Regions from separate parts of the Halomonas sp. PA16-9 genome, predicted to be linked through region 3. Evidence: predicted binding sites of a transcription regulator. Region 3 holds the regulator's gene; each other region holds the start of a gene.
What was found. The regulator FliA, encoded in region 3, starts transcription of late flagellar genes. The targets are predictions, from matches to a motif close to CTAAAGTTNNNNNNNNNNCNGCCGATA.

Region 1: a site for FliA is predicted at 2,872-2,898, ahead of FDY98_RS04810 (MbtH family protein). Genes of this name have one in related genera too.
Region 2: a site for FliA is predicted at 3,223-3,249, ahead of fliD (flagellar filament capping protein FliD). Genes of this name have one in related genera too.

What each region holds. Positions count from the first base shown of each region.
Region 1 covers NZ_CP040451.1:1,030,470-1,035,548, reverse strand. Annotated here, with positions in the region: gene FDY98_RS04835 (condensation domain-containing protein) at 1-39, opposite strand, end outside; gene FDY98_RS04830 (TauD/TfdA family dioxygenase) at 109-1,110, opposite strand; gene FDY98_RS29335 (4'-phosphopantetheinyl transferase family protein) at 1,043-1,393, opposite strand; gene FDY98_RS04820 (4'-phosphopantetheinyl transferase family protein) at 1,300-1,854, opposite strand; gene FDY98_RS04815 (thioesterase II family protein) at 1,832-2,572, opposite strand; gene FDY98_RS04810 (MbtH family protein) at 2,562-2,807, opposite strand; gene FDY98_RS04805 (FecR/PupR family sigma factor regulator) at 3,064-3,282, opposite strand; gene FDY98_RS26975 (sigma factor-like helix-turn-helix DNA-binding protein) at 3,393-3,725, opposite strand; gene FDY98_RS26970 (TonB-dependent receptor plug domain-containing protein) at 4,192-4,737, shown strand; gene FDY98_RS04795 (TonB-dependent siderophore receptor) at 4,734-5,079, shown strand, end outside.
Region 2 covers NZ_CP040452.1:292,878-297,956, forward strand. Annotated here, with positions in the region: partial or broken gene FDY98_RS17800 (flagellin N-terminal helical domain-containing protein) at 1-1,415, opposite strand, end outside; gene fliD (flagellar filament capping protein FliD) at 1,742-3,139, opposite strand; gene fliD (flagellar filament capping protein FliD) at 3,345-4,706, opposite strand; gene FDY98_RS17815 (UDP-glucose dehydrogenase family protein) at 4,836-5,079, opposite strand, start outside.
Region 3 covers NZ_CP040451.1:137,921-142,999, forward strand. Annotated here, with positions in the region: gene flhF (flagellar biosynthesis protein FlhF) at 1-715, shown strand, start outside; gene FDY98_RS00645 (hypothetical protein) at 712-1,284, shown strand; gene FDY98_RS00650 (flagellar protein FlhE) at 1,310-1,741, shown strand; gene FDY98_RS00655 (RNA polymerase sigma factor FliA) at 1,768-2,469, shown strand; gene FDY98_RS00660 (motility protein A) at 2,510-3,406, shown strand; gene FDY98_RS00665 (OmpA/MotB family protein) at 3,421-4,008, shown strand; gene FDY98_RS26425 (hypothetical protein) at 4,032-4,706, shown strand; gene FDY98_RS26430 (hypothetical protein) at 4,831-5,079, shown strand, end outside.

The sequences.
Region 1 (5,079 bases), 890 kb from region 3:
GCTGTGGTTAACAACGTTATGGGACGGGTGGCTGTTCATTGTCTGAGCGTGCCTAATATTCATATGCGTACCTGCTGGAACTCCTGGCCGTTAGATGAGGCGTTATGTTTAGTCGTTGGAGAGGTTGCCGTGACCTTCCGCCATGGCGACGACGACTTTGCGCGGCCCTTTGAACGGCGTGCGCGCATGGGCGACCAGCATGTTGTCGAGCATCAGCACATCGCCTGCCTGCCAGGGGAACATCACCGTTTCGTCGGCCAGTACGCCGCGGATCTCATCGAAGATGGCATCGTCAATGGGGCTACCATCGGCAAAGAAGACGTTACGCGGCATGTCTTCGGGGTCGAGCAGCTCTTCCAGCGACTCTCGCACCTCTGGCTGCAGGTTGGAGACATGGAAAAGATGGCCCTGGTTAAACCACACCTGCTCACCGGTGACAGGGTGAGTCTCTATGCTTTGGCATAACTGGGTAGTACGCAGGTCGCCATCAGGCTTCCACTCACAACGAATCCCCGCGCGCTGGCAGAATGCCTCCACCTCGGCACGGTCTTCGGTGTTAAACACCTTTTGCCAAGGCATGTCGAAATCGCCGTAGTTGCGTACGTAGAGAATGCCGGGGGCAAAGCGCTCGCGGATCTCTGCAGGCATACGGCGGTAAATAGCGCGGCTATCGGCTATCGGCGTCTCTCCCCCTTCGGGGGAAGCGGTGACACAGTGGAACCAGATTTTCATCGGCCACTCGCGGGTGTAGGCCTGCTCATTGTGGAGGGGAATATGTTGATGAGCGGGGTACTCGGTCGAGGTATAAATGCCCGACGAAACCGCTGAACGCGGTGTTGAGGCGAACTCATAACTCAGCAGAGGATGACCAAAGGCGGCAGCAAACTGCTGAAAATCGTCCACGGAGGGAACATCGAAGCCTCTTAGCAACACCCCACCGACTCTGGCCACCAGCGTCTCAATATCAGCACGCAACTCGCCAAAGGCTTCCAGCAGCGGCTGCCCTGGATAGGTGGGGGAAATCATAATGGGCAGCTCCGAATCAGCAGGCCCCTGACGTTTGGATATGGTGTTGGTTTGTTGCGTTGGTGTTGCGCTTTGGCTGTCCATTATTGAACTCCTGAAAATTCGTTGAGTAGCGTTTACCCTGGGCGTTTGTGTGTGAATAGCCTGAATCGACATAGCTTGATTCGACATAACTCAGGGCAGCGGCATAGCCACTCGGCGCTGGCAGCGGCCATGCTTGCAAAGGTGATGAAACGGGAAGCGAGTGCTCAAGGTGATAGGTGCCTGGCGGCCCTAAAGAGGAAGTGATCGAGAGCGCCTGCAAATGATCAGCGATGCCCAGGCCCAAGGCTTTGAGCACCGCCTCTTTAACCACCCAGCGCTCCATAAAGGGCAGTGCGAAGCCGTCGCGTGCGTGGCGAGCTGCTCACTTGGCGATAGCACCAGCCCTTGCAGCGGCGCCAGCTCGGCCTCGGGTCGGCAGCGCTCAATATCGACCCCCACCGCGCCGCCGGGAGCAAGCGCGATCAGGGCGACATGGCCAGAGTGGGAGACATTGAAAGCAGGCCCATCAGCGTTTTCCAACGCTGGTTTGCCGTAAGCGTTCTGAGTGAACACCAACTTTTCAGGCGCCACGCCGGTGCGCGCTGATAGCAGTCGCCGTAGGGCAGCGCGTGTCGCCACAGCGCGTACGACATCAGCGTGATGGCGAAGCCGCTGGGCGCGCTGCCACTCGGCTCGACTCAGCAACCGATCATCTTCGTCAGCCACCGGGGCGTTCAGGTCGAGCGATAAGCGCCAGACTTCAAGCCCCTCAGGAGCCCCTTCAGCTAACTGCAGGCGCTGCATGGGGCACCTCCTCAAGCCGTCGAGTTAGCGCCCGTTCGATAGTCTCCAGCACTTGTGCTTGCTGCTGGCGAATAAAGAAGTGCCCTCCTTCGAACCAGTCCAACGAGAATGCCCCGCCCGCTTCTCGCTGCCACGCTTCTAAACGCTCTCTTTCGATATCGTCATCGCGCCCTGCGAGTACCTGTAAGGGATAACCAAGCGGCGACCCGCCGCGATAGCGGAAACTGCGGCAGAGGCTATAGTCCGCCATCAAGATATCGAGGGTAAGGCGCAGCAGTTCCGGGCTTTCGAACACTTCCTCTGGGGTGCCGCCCTGTTGGCGAAGATCCGCAATCAGGGCTTTGTCGTTATCAAGGCCCGCCAAGCGGTCTGAGTCGCGCATTGAGGGCGCCGCGCTGCCTGAGGCGAACAGCATCCGCGGCTGAGGTCGCCCTACATCGCGCAAGCGAGCTGCCATGCCGTAGGCCAACAACGCCCCCATGCTGTGACCGAACAGGACAAAGTCTCCACGCATCCGCGTTGCTTGCTCTTCGCACAGGCGCACGACCTGGGTCTCGAAGTCATCGATGAGCGACTCACCCAGGCGTTCACCACGCCCAGGCAGCTCGACGGGATATACCTCGATCCAGGCGGGCAACTGACGCTTCCAGCGCAAATACATAGTGGCGCTAGCCCCGGCACAGGGCAGGCAGAGCAGCCTTAAACGCTTAACCTGCATCCACCTGCTCCGCCTCAGCGTTAGCCTGCTCATCCATCCACTGGCGCAGCGACAATGGCCGCATATCAGTCCAGGTCTTTTCGACGTAGTCGAGGCAGGTTGGCTTATCGCCGAGTACGCCGGTATCGGTCCAGCCAGCGGGAATCGCTTTCCATTCTGGCCAGAGGGAGTACTGCTCTTCGTGGTTGACTAATACGCGGAAGACACCATCTTCACGATCAAAACAGCTTGTCATGGGACTAACCTCATCGTTGCCAAAGGAATGAGAAAATAAAACGCAATTACTTCTCATTACTCAATGACGAGTGAGGCGTCAGAAAATTTAATGTTGGGGTAGGAAAATAGAAAAAATAAGGGGAGGGGCCGCTAGGGCGTAGGCATAGAATTACCTTTGCCAGACTAAGAATTGCACCAGTAGGAGGCAGCTTTAGCTCGCGACCATTTAGTTAGCCTGACAACCGAAGGAGGAGAGTAAAAAAAACAGTGACTGATCAGTTGCGCTCATCACCACTTGGAATCATCCCCGTTAGCAGCCATAGCTGTTCGGCTTCACGAAATACACGGCGGTGCTGAGAAGAAGCCGCTAACCACGCATGAAGCGCCTCGCGATCAGCGTCGCTCAACGTCTTTTCATGCTCGCGCATCAGCCAGTCTAGCGCCGTTTGCCAAACGGCATCATCGCCGCTGTCGTTATCCATCGTTACTGTCAAACCTCGCTACTGCTGCCTGCTGAACACTGTCTCGGGAAGCGTGTAATATTATCAACGCTATTTGCTGACAGTGTAACAAAGCGACAACAAAGAAGGGACGGAACGTGGGCTTACCGATCTGGCAACATCTGGCCTTGTAGCGACTGGCGGCAATGAGTCAATGCATCGCGAATCATAAAATTAACTAACGTGGTGGAAATACCTAACAAGTGGGCCACTTCCCGCTGCGTATGACTTCCCGAACGATAGAGCTCAAAAGCGCGCCGCGTACGCTCGGGCAGCTCGTCCAACGCGTCCACCACCTGTGCCAAGGCCTGGCGGTCAATCGCGATCACCTCTGGAGAGTGTGACGCGTAAGAGGTGGTATCCCCCTCCTCTTCTTTTGCAAACAAAGTTGACTCAAACGCCGAACGGCGGCAGCGGTCAATGGCGAGGTTGCGCACACACGTGACACGTAAGATATAGGCTGCTTCACCTCAAAAAGCGTGGTTGCTTCCGAAATTTTTAGATAGGCGTCCTGCACGACATCATCGGCTTGATCAGCATTGCCCAATACTCTTGCGGCGACACAGCAGAGCCGGGGCCGCTGATTAACGAAGATATCTTCTAACTCAGCGCTCCAGGTCTGGGTATCCACAGCTCGGCCTCCTGCCTTGATTAACACCACGGAATAAATGGCAATAATTATTATTTGCGTTAGAGCCTGACAAGTCAACTGGTGAGAGCTAACTCACTTTTTATAACGATATGCTTGTTGACGTTATTTTTAGAAGCCACAACCTTCACCTGCTTGGGCAGACTTGCCCAAGTTCATTAAGCAGCGTTGACACTGCATAAAAGACATTCATAATATAAACAATAATGATTAACATTAAGAATTAAAACGAACTCTATGCAAGGAGAATATTCTTGAACCAACCTACTTTCCGCAAGCGGTGGCTAACGGCTGCCGTTGCAGTGGCTGTCTGCAACACACGGGCTGTGTTTGCTCAGCAGGCCGAACAGAGGGCATCTTCAGGTAGTGAAACCTCCACCGCGCTACCCACACTGCAAGTCACGGAAAGTCGTCTTTATGAAGAAGCTACAGGGCCTGTGCTGGGTATTGCCGCCACCCGCAGCGCAACCGGCACCAAAACCGATACGCCTATCATTGAAACACCGCAATCGATTTCCGTCATTGGTAGCCAGGAGTTTCGCAACTATGGCGCACGGAACGTCAACCAGGCGCTGGGCTACACAGCGGGCGTATCAAGCGCTTATGGCGGAGGAGGTGCTGATACAACCCACGACAGCATGATGATTCGCGGTTTCAGTGTGTATAACAGTTACCGGGATGGCAGCAAGTATCAGGTCAACATATTCGATGCCCAGCAGGAGCTCTATGGCCTGGAGAGACTGGAGGTACTCAAGGGGCCATCGTCAATTCTCTATGGTGTGGCGTCTCCCGGGGCTTGATCAATGCGGTCAGTAAGCGCCCTACCAGCGCCCCCCTGCGAGAAGTTAATTTCCAGGTAGGCAGTTTTGATCGACGCCAGGTCTCTGCGGACTTCTCTGACTCCCTGGATGAAGATGGTGAGTTTTCCTACCGTTTAACCATGCTTCGCCGCGATAGCAACACCTTTGTCGACCATGTGCCAGATGATCGCACCTACATCGCACCTGCCTTAAAGTGGCAGCCGAATGAGAATACCTCCCTCACCCTACTCAGTGAGTATCAGCGGGACGAGACGACTTATATCTATGGGCTGCCTGCCAGCGGCACTATTCTTGCCAATCCCAATGGCGATATACCGCGGG
Region 2 (5,079 bases), on a different replicon from region 3:
ACGAGCAGAAGAAAGGTTAGTCTCATTAGTATTCAGGTTAGTGATCGCAGACTCAAAACGGTTCTGAATAGCACCCAAATCAGAGCGCAATGCATCAACCTTGCCTAGAGCGGCATCTAGCTTTTCTAAAGGATCACGCGAGGCTTCAACAGCATTATCTTGTGAAATAAGTTGTTGATTAGCTTGACCTGCATTTTTAACGTAAATCACGTCGTTAGCAGCAATTTCACCATTCAGAGGAGAACCGGCATCAATAGTAGTGGCAGTTACTGTACCACCAGCATCTACACCAAATACATCTGAGCCAACATTTAATGTAGCGCCAGTATAGTTGGCACCGGCAGTTTCCAAGTCAATCTCACGCGCTTTCTCATTGGTACCGAAAGTCGTGAACTTAGTGGTTGCGGCTGCAAAGGTAGACTCATCCATAAAGAGACTACCTTGCGTAACATTGACTTCTGCACCGGTACCAGCAGGAGCGGTAGAGCTTACAACTTCAACCTTGACTTCTTTTCCTTCAATGGTAGCGGTGTAGATGCCATTACCATTGGCATCACTGCCAGCTGTTTCACGTGTCCAAACTGCTCCACCAATCGTCTTGCTTTCACCTTGATCCACACCAGCAAAAGAAGAGGCGAAAGCAAGTGACTGTGTATCGCCAGCAGCCCCCGTAGCGCCAGTATTGCTAGCTGCACTGGTAATACGACCAGTAGTTTGGCTAACGTATAGTGGGTTAGTACCATCAGTAACAGTGCCACTAACAACATCTACTTCGGCGGCAGACCCAGTAGTTACGGCACCAGCTGCATCGTATACATCAACCGTGAAGTTCGATGTACCCGAAGCACCAAACTCCTTGACCATATCTTCAAGAGTTGCAGCTTTATCACCGCTAACAGTGAATGTGTTCAAGCCTAATGAGGTAGCATCAATCTTTTGGAGTCCTACACTGATAGACTCATTATCGTTAGCGCCCACCTGAATATTCAGATTATTGTCTTGCTGTAGTACTTTAACGCCGTTGAAGTCAGTCTGTTCAGAGATACGGTTAATCTCGGTCAGGCGCTGATCAATTTCAGCCTGGATCGACACTAAGTCATTAGAAGAGTTAGTTCCGTTCTGGCTTGAACAGTCAGTTCACGCACACGCTGCAAGTTATCGTTCACTTGGTTAAGAGCACCTTCAGCAGTTTGCGCCACTGAGATACCGTCATTGGCGTTACGCTGAGCCTGTGCAAGGCCGGTGATCTGGGAAGACATGCGGTTGGCGATGGCCTGACCGGCGGCATCATCCTTGGCGCTGTTGATGCGCAGACCTGAAGAAAGCCTTTCCATGCTTGTCTGAAGCGAATTTTGGCTCTTGTTCAGGTTAGATTGGCCAATCATTGATGTGATGTTGGTATTGATCACTGACATGGGGTGATTCTCCTTGCTTTGGACACTGGCCCTGAGGCCCGCTTTCGGCCACTGTTTGTGCCGTTGTATTAATTAACGGCAGCGCGAGGGGTTTCTTTAGGGGAAGTGGTAAAAAAAGATGTAAACGTTGGTAACTGAATAGTGAAGATTTTCATGCTTCGGCGGGGTGGCCGTGGGGAGTATGAGATTGCTTACTGAGTTTCGATGACACCGCGCTTTGGTCGCGAGCTAAAGCTACCTCCCACAATTGCACCAGTCCAGCTGGAAGCAGAACTCGTCGCGAGCTAAAGCTGCTTCCCACAATGACAATGCCTGCTGAGATGGCTCTACTTTTTGCGGCCTAGCTGAGCATCCAATGCATCAAATTGCTGGGTGAGGTAAGAGCTCATGCTGTTCATTTGTGCAACCATCACATCCAACTGACTGAACTGGCTGCGGTAACGGGCAATAGTACCTTCAATGTTTTTTTCCATGCGCTCATACCGGGTGTCCAGGCTTTTTACCCGGTTTTCTGCACCGGTAATAGCACCTTTAAGAACTCCATTAGCGCCCAGCATCTGTTCAATAGATGTCCCTAGCTTACCTGCTAAGCCTCCTTCCCTTGCATCACCGGCAAAGAAGGCGCTTAGCGCTTGTGGGTTATTCGCTACCAGATCGCTAAGTTTAGCGTCATCCACTTTTAGCGTACCGTCACGCTGTAATGAAATACCGAGCTGGCTAAGGGTGGATAACTCGCCTCCTTCTACCCCGCTGGTCAGTGCGCTACGCAGGCGTGTCTCGATGGTGCGCACGGCGCTGTCACCTAAGAGCTTACCCACGGTATCATTTTCTGCATTAAATGCTGTCAATGTGCCGATAGTGCCTTTTAAATCATTAAACGCTTTGACAAAGCCGTTAATCGCTTCACGCTGTTTTAGCGTATCTCGCTCGATATTTACCGTGCTGGAGGCCGTTTCACCTTCCGCGATACTCAGTTCAGTAAGGTTGAGCGTTACACCTTGAATAGCGCCTTCGATTTGGTTCTTAGCACTGCTAATCGCTATACCATTAACGGTTAGCGCCGCATCTTGCCCCTGGCGCTTGGCACCTACCTCTGTTGCTTCAGCGAATGGGCCGGTTACGACAGTACCTGCAGCGTCGACAAAACTAAAACTATCAATAGAGGCGTCTGTACCCGTGGCTTTGGAACTAAGCGCTAAGCGGTACCCTGAACCATCATTGATGATGGTGGCATTTACGCCTGACGCTTTATCGGCGTTGATTGCATCACGAATGCTGTTGAGCGTGCTATCGGCAGCGATGGCAATATCCACTGAGTCACCACTGCCAAAGGTTAGCTTGAGCTTAGTAGCGCCTTGCAAGTCAAGAATCTGATCTTTCTCGTTTACCCGGCCGGAAGCAAGCGTGCCTGAAGTCGCCAGTTGTCTGACTTCCACACGGTAGCTACCCGGCAACGCATCCGCCGTGGTAGTAGCTTTAATCGCATCTCCCCGCACGTTGGCGGAAAGGCTTTGATAGAGTTTGGGGTCGTTAATTTTCGCCAAAGCATCTTGAAACCCATTAAGCGCGGTTTGCAGTTGACCATAGGCGGAGATCTTTTCAGCCTGTTGTTCTTTTTGGCGGGTAATAGGAACAAGCTTGCCACGCTCGGCTTCTTGTAGTTGATCCAGCAGTCCAGTCAGGTCAAGACCCGAACCAACACCAAGGGAGGTTATCGTCGCCATGCAGGGGTTCCTCAGTGCAAAAGGCTAAACCAGTAGAGTGTGCTTGCAGAACAGTGCTAGCACAAAAAATATGATAATAACCTTATCGACTGAAAAGAGGGCAACTTTAGCGCTTTTTCTTTCGCTAACTTAGCTATTTTATTTTTACCAATGAAAACGCATGCTTAACGCAGGCGCTAGGTGCATCAATGTCTAGCTTGCCGTATCAGTCACGTCCAAGCTGAGCATCTAGAGCATCGAACTGCTGAGTGAGGTAGCTGCTCGTCTGGTTCATTTGCGCAATCATGCCATCCAGTTGACCAAACTGGCTGCGATAACGAGACATCGTCTGCTCAATTGATTGCTCCATACGGGTATATTGCTCTACGAGCGATTTGTTGAGATTTTCCGCCCCGCTAATCGCCCCTGACACTCGACCGTTAGAGCTAAGCAATTGTTCGACTGCTGTATTAATTTGCCCCGCCATGCCCGCCTCATCCGTATCGCCTGCAAAGAAGGTTGAAAGCGCATCTTGGTTATTGGCGATGGCATCGTCTAGTTTATCTGCGTCGACTTCAAGCTTGCTATACCCAAGCCCGGTATCGTATTTGTGCGAAATGCCGATATCACTAAGGATAGAGAGTTCGCCCTCAACAGCCCCACCCAGAACACTACGCAAGCGAGACTCAACGGTACGTACCGTACTGTCACCCAACAGCCCACCGGCCTCGCCAGTTTCGGAGTTGAAGCTGGTTAGATCGCCAATTTTGTCTTTAAGATCGTTGTAAGCATTCACAAAACCCGTTACGGCTTCGCGAACCTTCAGCGTATCCTGCTCTACTTTAACAGTGCTCTCGCCCTCTTCTTGAAGGTTCAGCGTTACGCCCTGGATAGCGCCTTCAACCTGGTTAGTGGAGCTGGTGATATCAATGCCGTTAACGGTAAGCGCTGCGTCAGTACCACTTTGCAGCGTATTAGCGGTATCTGCAGCAAAAGGGGCAGCACCGTCAAAACTGAAGTTATCAATTGAAGCATCTGCGCCGGTTTCGCTGGAACTTAATGCTAGACGGAAATTGGTGCCGTCATTCACGATAGTGGCATTAACGCCCGAACCTTCAGTGGCGTTAATCGTATCGCGAATATCTTCTAGAGTACTGCCTGACGCAATATCGATCTCTTGGGTGGAGCCATCGGCAAAGTTTAAGGTTAATTTTTGGTCAGCCGCTGTAATTGCCTCATCGGCGGCGGCCACCCCGTCTGAGGCAAGCGTGCCACGCGTCGCTAGCGTGTCAACGGTAACGTTATAGCTACCTGGCTGCGCTTCACCGTCTGCTGTGGCCGTAATTGCTTCGCCATCTACGTTGGTAGAAAGGCTTTCATAAAGCGTACTGTCGTTCAGTGCATCCGCGGCGTCTTGAAACGTTGAAAGCGCACTTTGCAACTGCCCATAGGCGGAAATCTTGGTCTTCTGGGTTTCCTGCCGCTCAAGAATCGGCACAAGCTTCTCTTCCTCGGCCTCTTTCAACTGATCTAATAAACCGTTGAGATCCAAGCCTGAGCCAATACCAAGTGATGAAATGGAAGCCATACTTTACCGTCCTCTTTTATAACGTCATCACGCTACTGATTACACTGCTCGTGAAGTAATTTATCATCCTAGTAGTTAATAACTATCGACCATTTAACATTAAACTTAAACCTTTTTTTCGCTCGCTGCCTAATCGTGGCTTTTCCGCCCCACCCCTATGTAACGCAGCCCCGCTTCTTCAACAGCACTTGGCGTGTACAAGTTACGCCCATCAATGACGACTTTTTCAGCCAGCTGGTCGGCTAGCCAATCAAAATCGACACTGCGAAACTCTTTCCACTCGGTGCAGATAACCAAAGCATCGGCACCTTTAACAGCCTGAATCCGATCTCCTGCCAGCATTAGGTCATCCCGCTCGCCATAAATGCGGCGG
Region 3 (5,079 bases):
CGCCGCAGGATGGCAGCCACGCTTAGCCGCGTTGTCGGCATCGAGCGGCGTAGCGGTGCACTTACTGCCGCGCTTCCCTGAACCGGATGCACTAGCGTGGCTGGAAGCCGAGCACTTGACCTGGGTCAGCCAAGTGGCCCCCAGTCATCGGTTACGCTTTCACCACGAACGTCAATCTATCCGCCAGCTATTTAGTGACAGTGTGCTAACGCACCATGTGGGCGTGCGTTTTCGTGGCCAATCGGTGCAACTGTGGACTGCCTACGCCGAAGTCGAGGACGCCAGCGGCACGGCTCTACTCGCCTGGTTCGGTGAAGTTCGTGATCCGGAAAGCGCCAAAGTAGTGGCGCGCCGCTACTGGCTTACCCCCGCTCGGCTAGGAGCAGAGGTGCTCTCACTGCTGTTAACCCAGCTGCAAAGCGAAGGCTTGGCCGCCTTGACGCGTCGCGCGTGGCAGCAGTTAAAAGAGGCCGATAGCGGGGATCTTAATGCTGAAGTTCGCCTATTGATGGCCAGCGGTGTGGCATCGGTCGCCGGGCATCTCGATGTTGCTGATGATGAGGAGGCGCAGACGCTGCGTGGCGATCTGCTCAACCTATTAGGCAACAGCCGTCGCCGCCGCGATACCGGCATGCTTGATGCACTGGTCTACGCCTTTATGGCACGAGATGCGATTCGTCAAATGGGCAGTGTTAGTCGAGAGGGCGTGGCGTGAGCGAACAGGATCAAGCATCGGGTCTACGCAAGTGGGCAAACCTGCAGCGCCAACAGCAGCAAGCTGAGGGTACAGTTGATGTTGCGGCGGCAGAACACGTGCCGGAACCTGAACAGCCTACCTCTCTGTTAACGCCGACAGCTGCAGCGGTGGAAGAGCCAGCAACGGTGGTAGCGCACCGGCCCAAAATTCCGCTTATTGTGGTCGGACTACCGGGTAGTGGTGCAGCCCAGGTGAACAAGGTTAAAGCACGATTAGGGCAGTGGTCGACGTTAGGTCGAAGCTGGGCCGGTGATCCTGAGGATTGGGATATTCATATCGTCATGGCCGAAACGGCCGACCTAGCCCAACTTTGCGATCAATACAGCCGTTGGGCACTGTGGATCAGTAGCGATGCCGATACCTTTGCTTCCATGTTCCGTACCTTGCGTCAATTACATGAGCGTGGCGGGCCGCGCCGTTTGCTGGCGCTCCACGAGCCGCATTTGCCGCGTCAAGGGTTGCTCAATAACTTGCGTGAGGCAGCTGATTACTACTTAAATATGGAGCTGTTGGTACTTGCACGATGAGCGCACTCTGCTGAGGAGACCAAGCATGCTAAGCTGGCTATTAAGAGGTAGACTGCTACTGAGCCCAGTACTGTTGACAGGGTGTCTACTAGCAGGGTTAACGGGAAACGCTCAGGCGACACCCGGTAGCTGGAGCAGCCAGATACCAGGTCTGATGGTAGCGATGAGTGATAGGGCAAGTGCTAGTCAAAACGCTACCCCACCCGCTGCTGCTAACAATGTGGAGTCAGCACAGCTCGGGCGTATTCATTGGCAGTTTCAATATCCCCCTGGTGCGCTATTAAACGCTTGGCTGTGCCATCCTGAGCAGTGCGTTGCGTTAACCGGCATGCGGGGGACTACCACTGCCCTGGCGGGGTTTGCCGCGGATGCGCCGTTGCATTTTCGCTTCGCTTTACGTCCGGGGCAGCGGCCTGTTCGTGTCCAGGGGCTGCAAATGATTGTGAACTATCAGTGAAGGCTGGATAGCCGCGAGGCGAGAGGATGTACACAGCACAAGGCAGGATCAAACAGAGTGAGCTGTTGACGCAATACATGCCACTGGTACGACGTCAGGCCTTGACGCTTCAGGTCCGTTTGCCAGCCAGCATTGAGCTCGACGACCTTATTCAAGCCGGGATGGTAGGGCTGCTGGAAGCACTGGGGCGCTTCGATGCCACCCAGGGAGCAACGTTCGCGACGTTTGCCAGTCAGCGTATTCGCGGTGCAATGATGGATGAATTACGTACCCGCGACTGGTTGCCCCGCAGCGTGCGCCGCTCAGCGCGAGCGGTTGACAGTGCCGTTCGTCAATTAGAGCAACAGCTCGGACGGGCACCAGAAGAGAACGAAATCGCCCAACACCTTGAAATGCCGTTGAGTGAGTATCAGCAGCTCCTCAACGACACTAACAGTGGTCAACTGTTGCCGTTTGAAGAGCTGGTGGCCGATGGTGGCGAGCCTAGCAATAATGAATTGGCTAATTCACCGTTCGAGCAGTTGCTAGACGGCCAGCAACGACAAACGTTGATTGAGGCAATTGAAGCGCTGCCAGAGCGTGAAAAGCTGCTAATGGCGCTGTACTACCAAGAAGAACTCAACCTTAAGGAAGTAGGGGCTGTGTTGGGCGTCACGGAGTCACGCGTTTCACAACTGCACAGCCAAGCCGTCAGCCGCTTACGCGCGCGTTTACACGACTCGGCATAACACCTCTTTTTACTCACTTGTGACCGGCAAGGAGCCGTGGATGAACCCTTCGACGCTGATAGGCATATTTGCCAGCATACTACTGTTGGTGAGCGTGCTGTTTTTCACCGCAGAGTCCCCTGAAAGTTTTATCAATTTGCCGGGTTTGGCCATTGTGGTGACCGGTACCCTAGCGGCAACCTTTATCAGCTATCCGCTGAAAGAGGTGCTCCGCGTCGTACGGTTGGTGGGCTTGGTATTCCGGCGCGAAAATACCTATATGCGTGACGATATCCGCGAATTGGTGGATATGTCGCGACTCTGGTTTAAGGGCGATGTACGTGCTGTCGAGCGCGAGTTGGAGCATACCCGAAACCCGTTTTTGCGTACCGGGATCCAACTGGTCATTGCCAACACCAAAGAGGATGAAATTTTTGACATGCTGCGTTGGCGCATTGCCCGTCTTAAAGCGCGTGAGCATGCCGAGGCACAAATATTCCGTACCATGGCCACCTACGCACCCGCATTTGGCATGATCGGCACCCTGGTGGGGCTGGTCAATATGCTGGAAGTCATGGACGCAGGCGACCTGCAGGTGATCGGCCCGCGCATGGCGGTGGCCCTGCTCACCACCTTCTACGGCATTTTACTCGCCAACTTGGTGTTTAAGCCGATTGCGGTGAAACTCGAGCGCCGCACCGAAGAGCGGCTGATTACCATGAACATGGTGCTGGAAGGTATTTCGCTGATTACCAAGCGCCGCCTGCCGTCGTTTATTGAAGAGACCCTCAACTCGTTTGTAGCTAACTATCACGATGAGATCCGTGATAACAGCGTCAAACCAAGGCCTGATTCGTCGGTTAGTGCGGCGGCGAAGGGTAGGCCGATGCTTGACCGTGATACGCGCCACGCACTGGAAATGACGCCGTCGCCAGGCGATGTGACGAGGGTTGGCTAACCAGCTATTTGGATGTGCTGACGCTGCTAATCACGCTCTTTGTGCTGCTGCTTTCACTGACACCGCCGGGAGGCGGTGAGGCGGCTGATACTGCTTTCATGCGCTCGGCTAGCGCTGTATCATCATTGCCGCTGGCGTCTCTAGCCACTGGTATTCAGCCCCGCCATTCAGGGGTTCAGCCGCAGTTTGATGGGCTCGACATCCCCGGTGTCAGTGTTTCGCAAGGGAGTGAAGGGGTCACGTTACGTATTGATACCAGCCTTTTATTTCCCAGCGGTCAAGCTGTACTGACTTCCCGTGGGCAAGAGGTGGTAGAAAGCCTTATCGATGTGCTGACCCGTTTTGACGGTCAGATTTCGGTAGAAGGCCACACCGACAGCGTGCCTATTTCAACGGCCCGCTTCCCCTCTAATTGGGAGCTTTCATCAGCGCGGGCTATCGCTGTGGTGAGGCATTTAGAGCGCCAAGGATTCAATATCTCTCGTATGCGGGCCGTCGGTTATGCCGACACCCAACCCATGGAACCGAACGCAACGGCGGAGGGCCGAGCTGCCAACCGTCGCGTAGAGTTGTTGCTAAGGCAGCAGGTCGAGGGTGAATAGATTGCGAGGCCACGTTTGTGTCCATGTACCACCCGCGGTTGCAGTCGTTTGGAGCTCTGCTGGTTTTAGATGCCGATTGTCGCCGCATTCAAGCCAGTAGCACCAACTTAACCCGCTTGACCGGTATTGAGCGCCCTGAAAATGGGCCGCACACTCTTGCCTATGTGTTAGGAAAACGGCTAAGCCAGCGGGTGCGCCGCGAGTTGCAGGGGCAGCAGAAACTCTCCGGCCCGCTGGTGTTTATTCGTTCCAAGCATAGCTACATGCGTTTTCAGCTCTATGCTTACCGAGCAGGTGGGAAGGTCATCGTCGAGATTGAGCCACTCAACCCCCAAGGTAAGCGCCGCCTGCTTGGTACAGTCAATGAGCGGCTGATGCATTTAGCCGACGCAACCCACCAGGAAGAGCTGCTCGACTGCTTGGTTAACGCTATTCAACAGCTCACCGGCCATGATCGCGTCACCGTGTGCCATTTCGACAGTGATTGGCATGGTTTAATGGTTGCCGAAGCGCTGGCAACCAGCTGCCTTCGCTGTTGGGTCAGCGCTTCCCTCAAGCGACTTCCCTGTCGCCTTACGCAAAAGTTACCAACATTACCCGTTCGGTTAATTGAAGACGTCGATGCGCCGCCTGAAACGCTGACTCCCGCCTACTCGGGAGTGAGCCTTAGCGGCAGCTTTTACGCGCCCTGCCCCTGAGCGGCAGCGGTATTTAAATCGCCTGGGGGTGCGTGGGTCATTCAGTTTGGCCATGCAGGGGGATACTGGCTTATGGGGTCTAGTGTTTTGCCATTCGCCAGCACCGCACTCGGTTGAACCCCCCGTGCGCGATGCCGTTCGCACCCTCGTGCAAATGGCCACCCAGCGCATGCTGTTGCTACGGGCGCGTCAAGAAGCCCGCTACCTACAACGGGTTCAGGATAGCCTCGTGCTCAGTGCGCGAACGCGCAGCGAGCCGCAAAGTCCCCAACAGTTACTTCATGAGCAGGCGGCTATCTGGATGAAGCTGTTTCGCGCCCATGGCGTGGTGCTGTGGGTGAATGGTGGCGCTTATCAAGCGGGTGTGACGCCG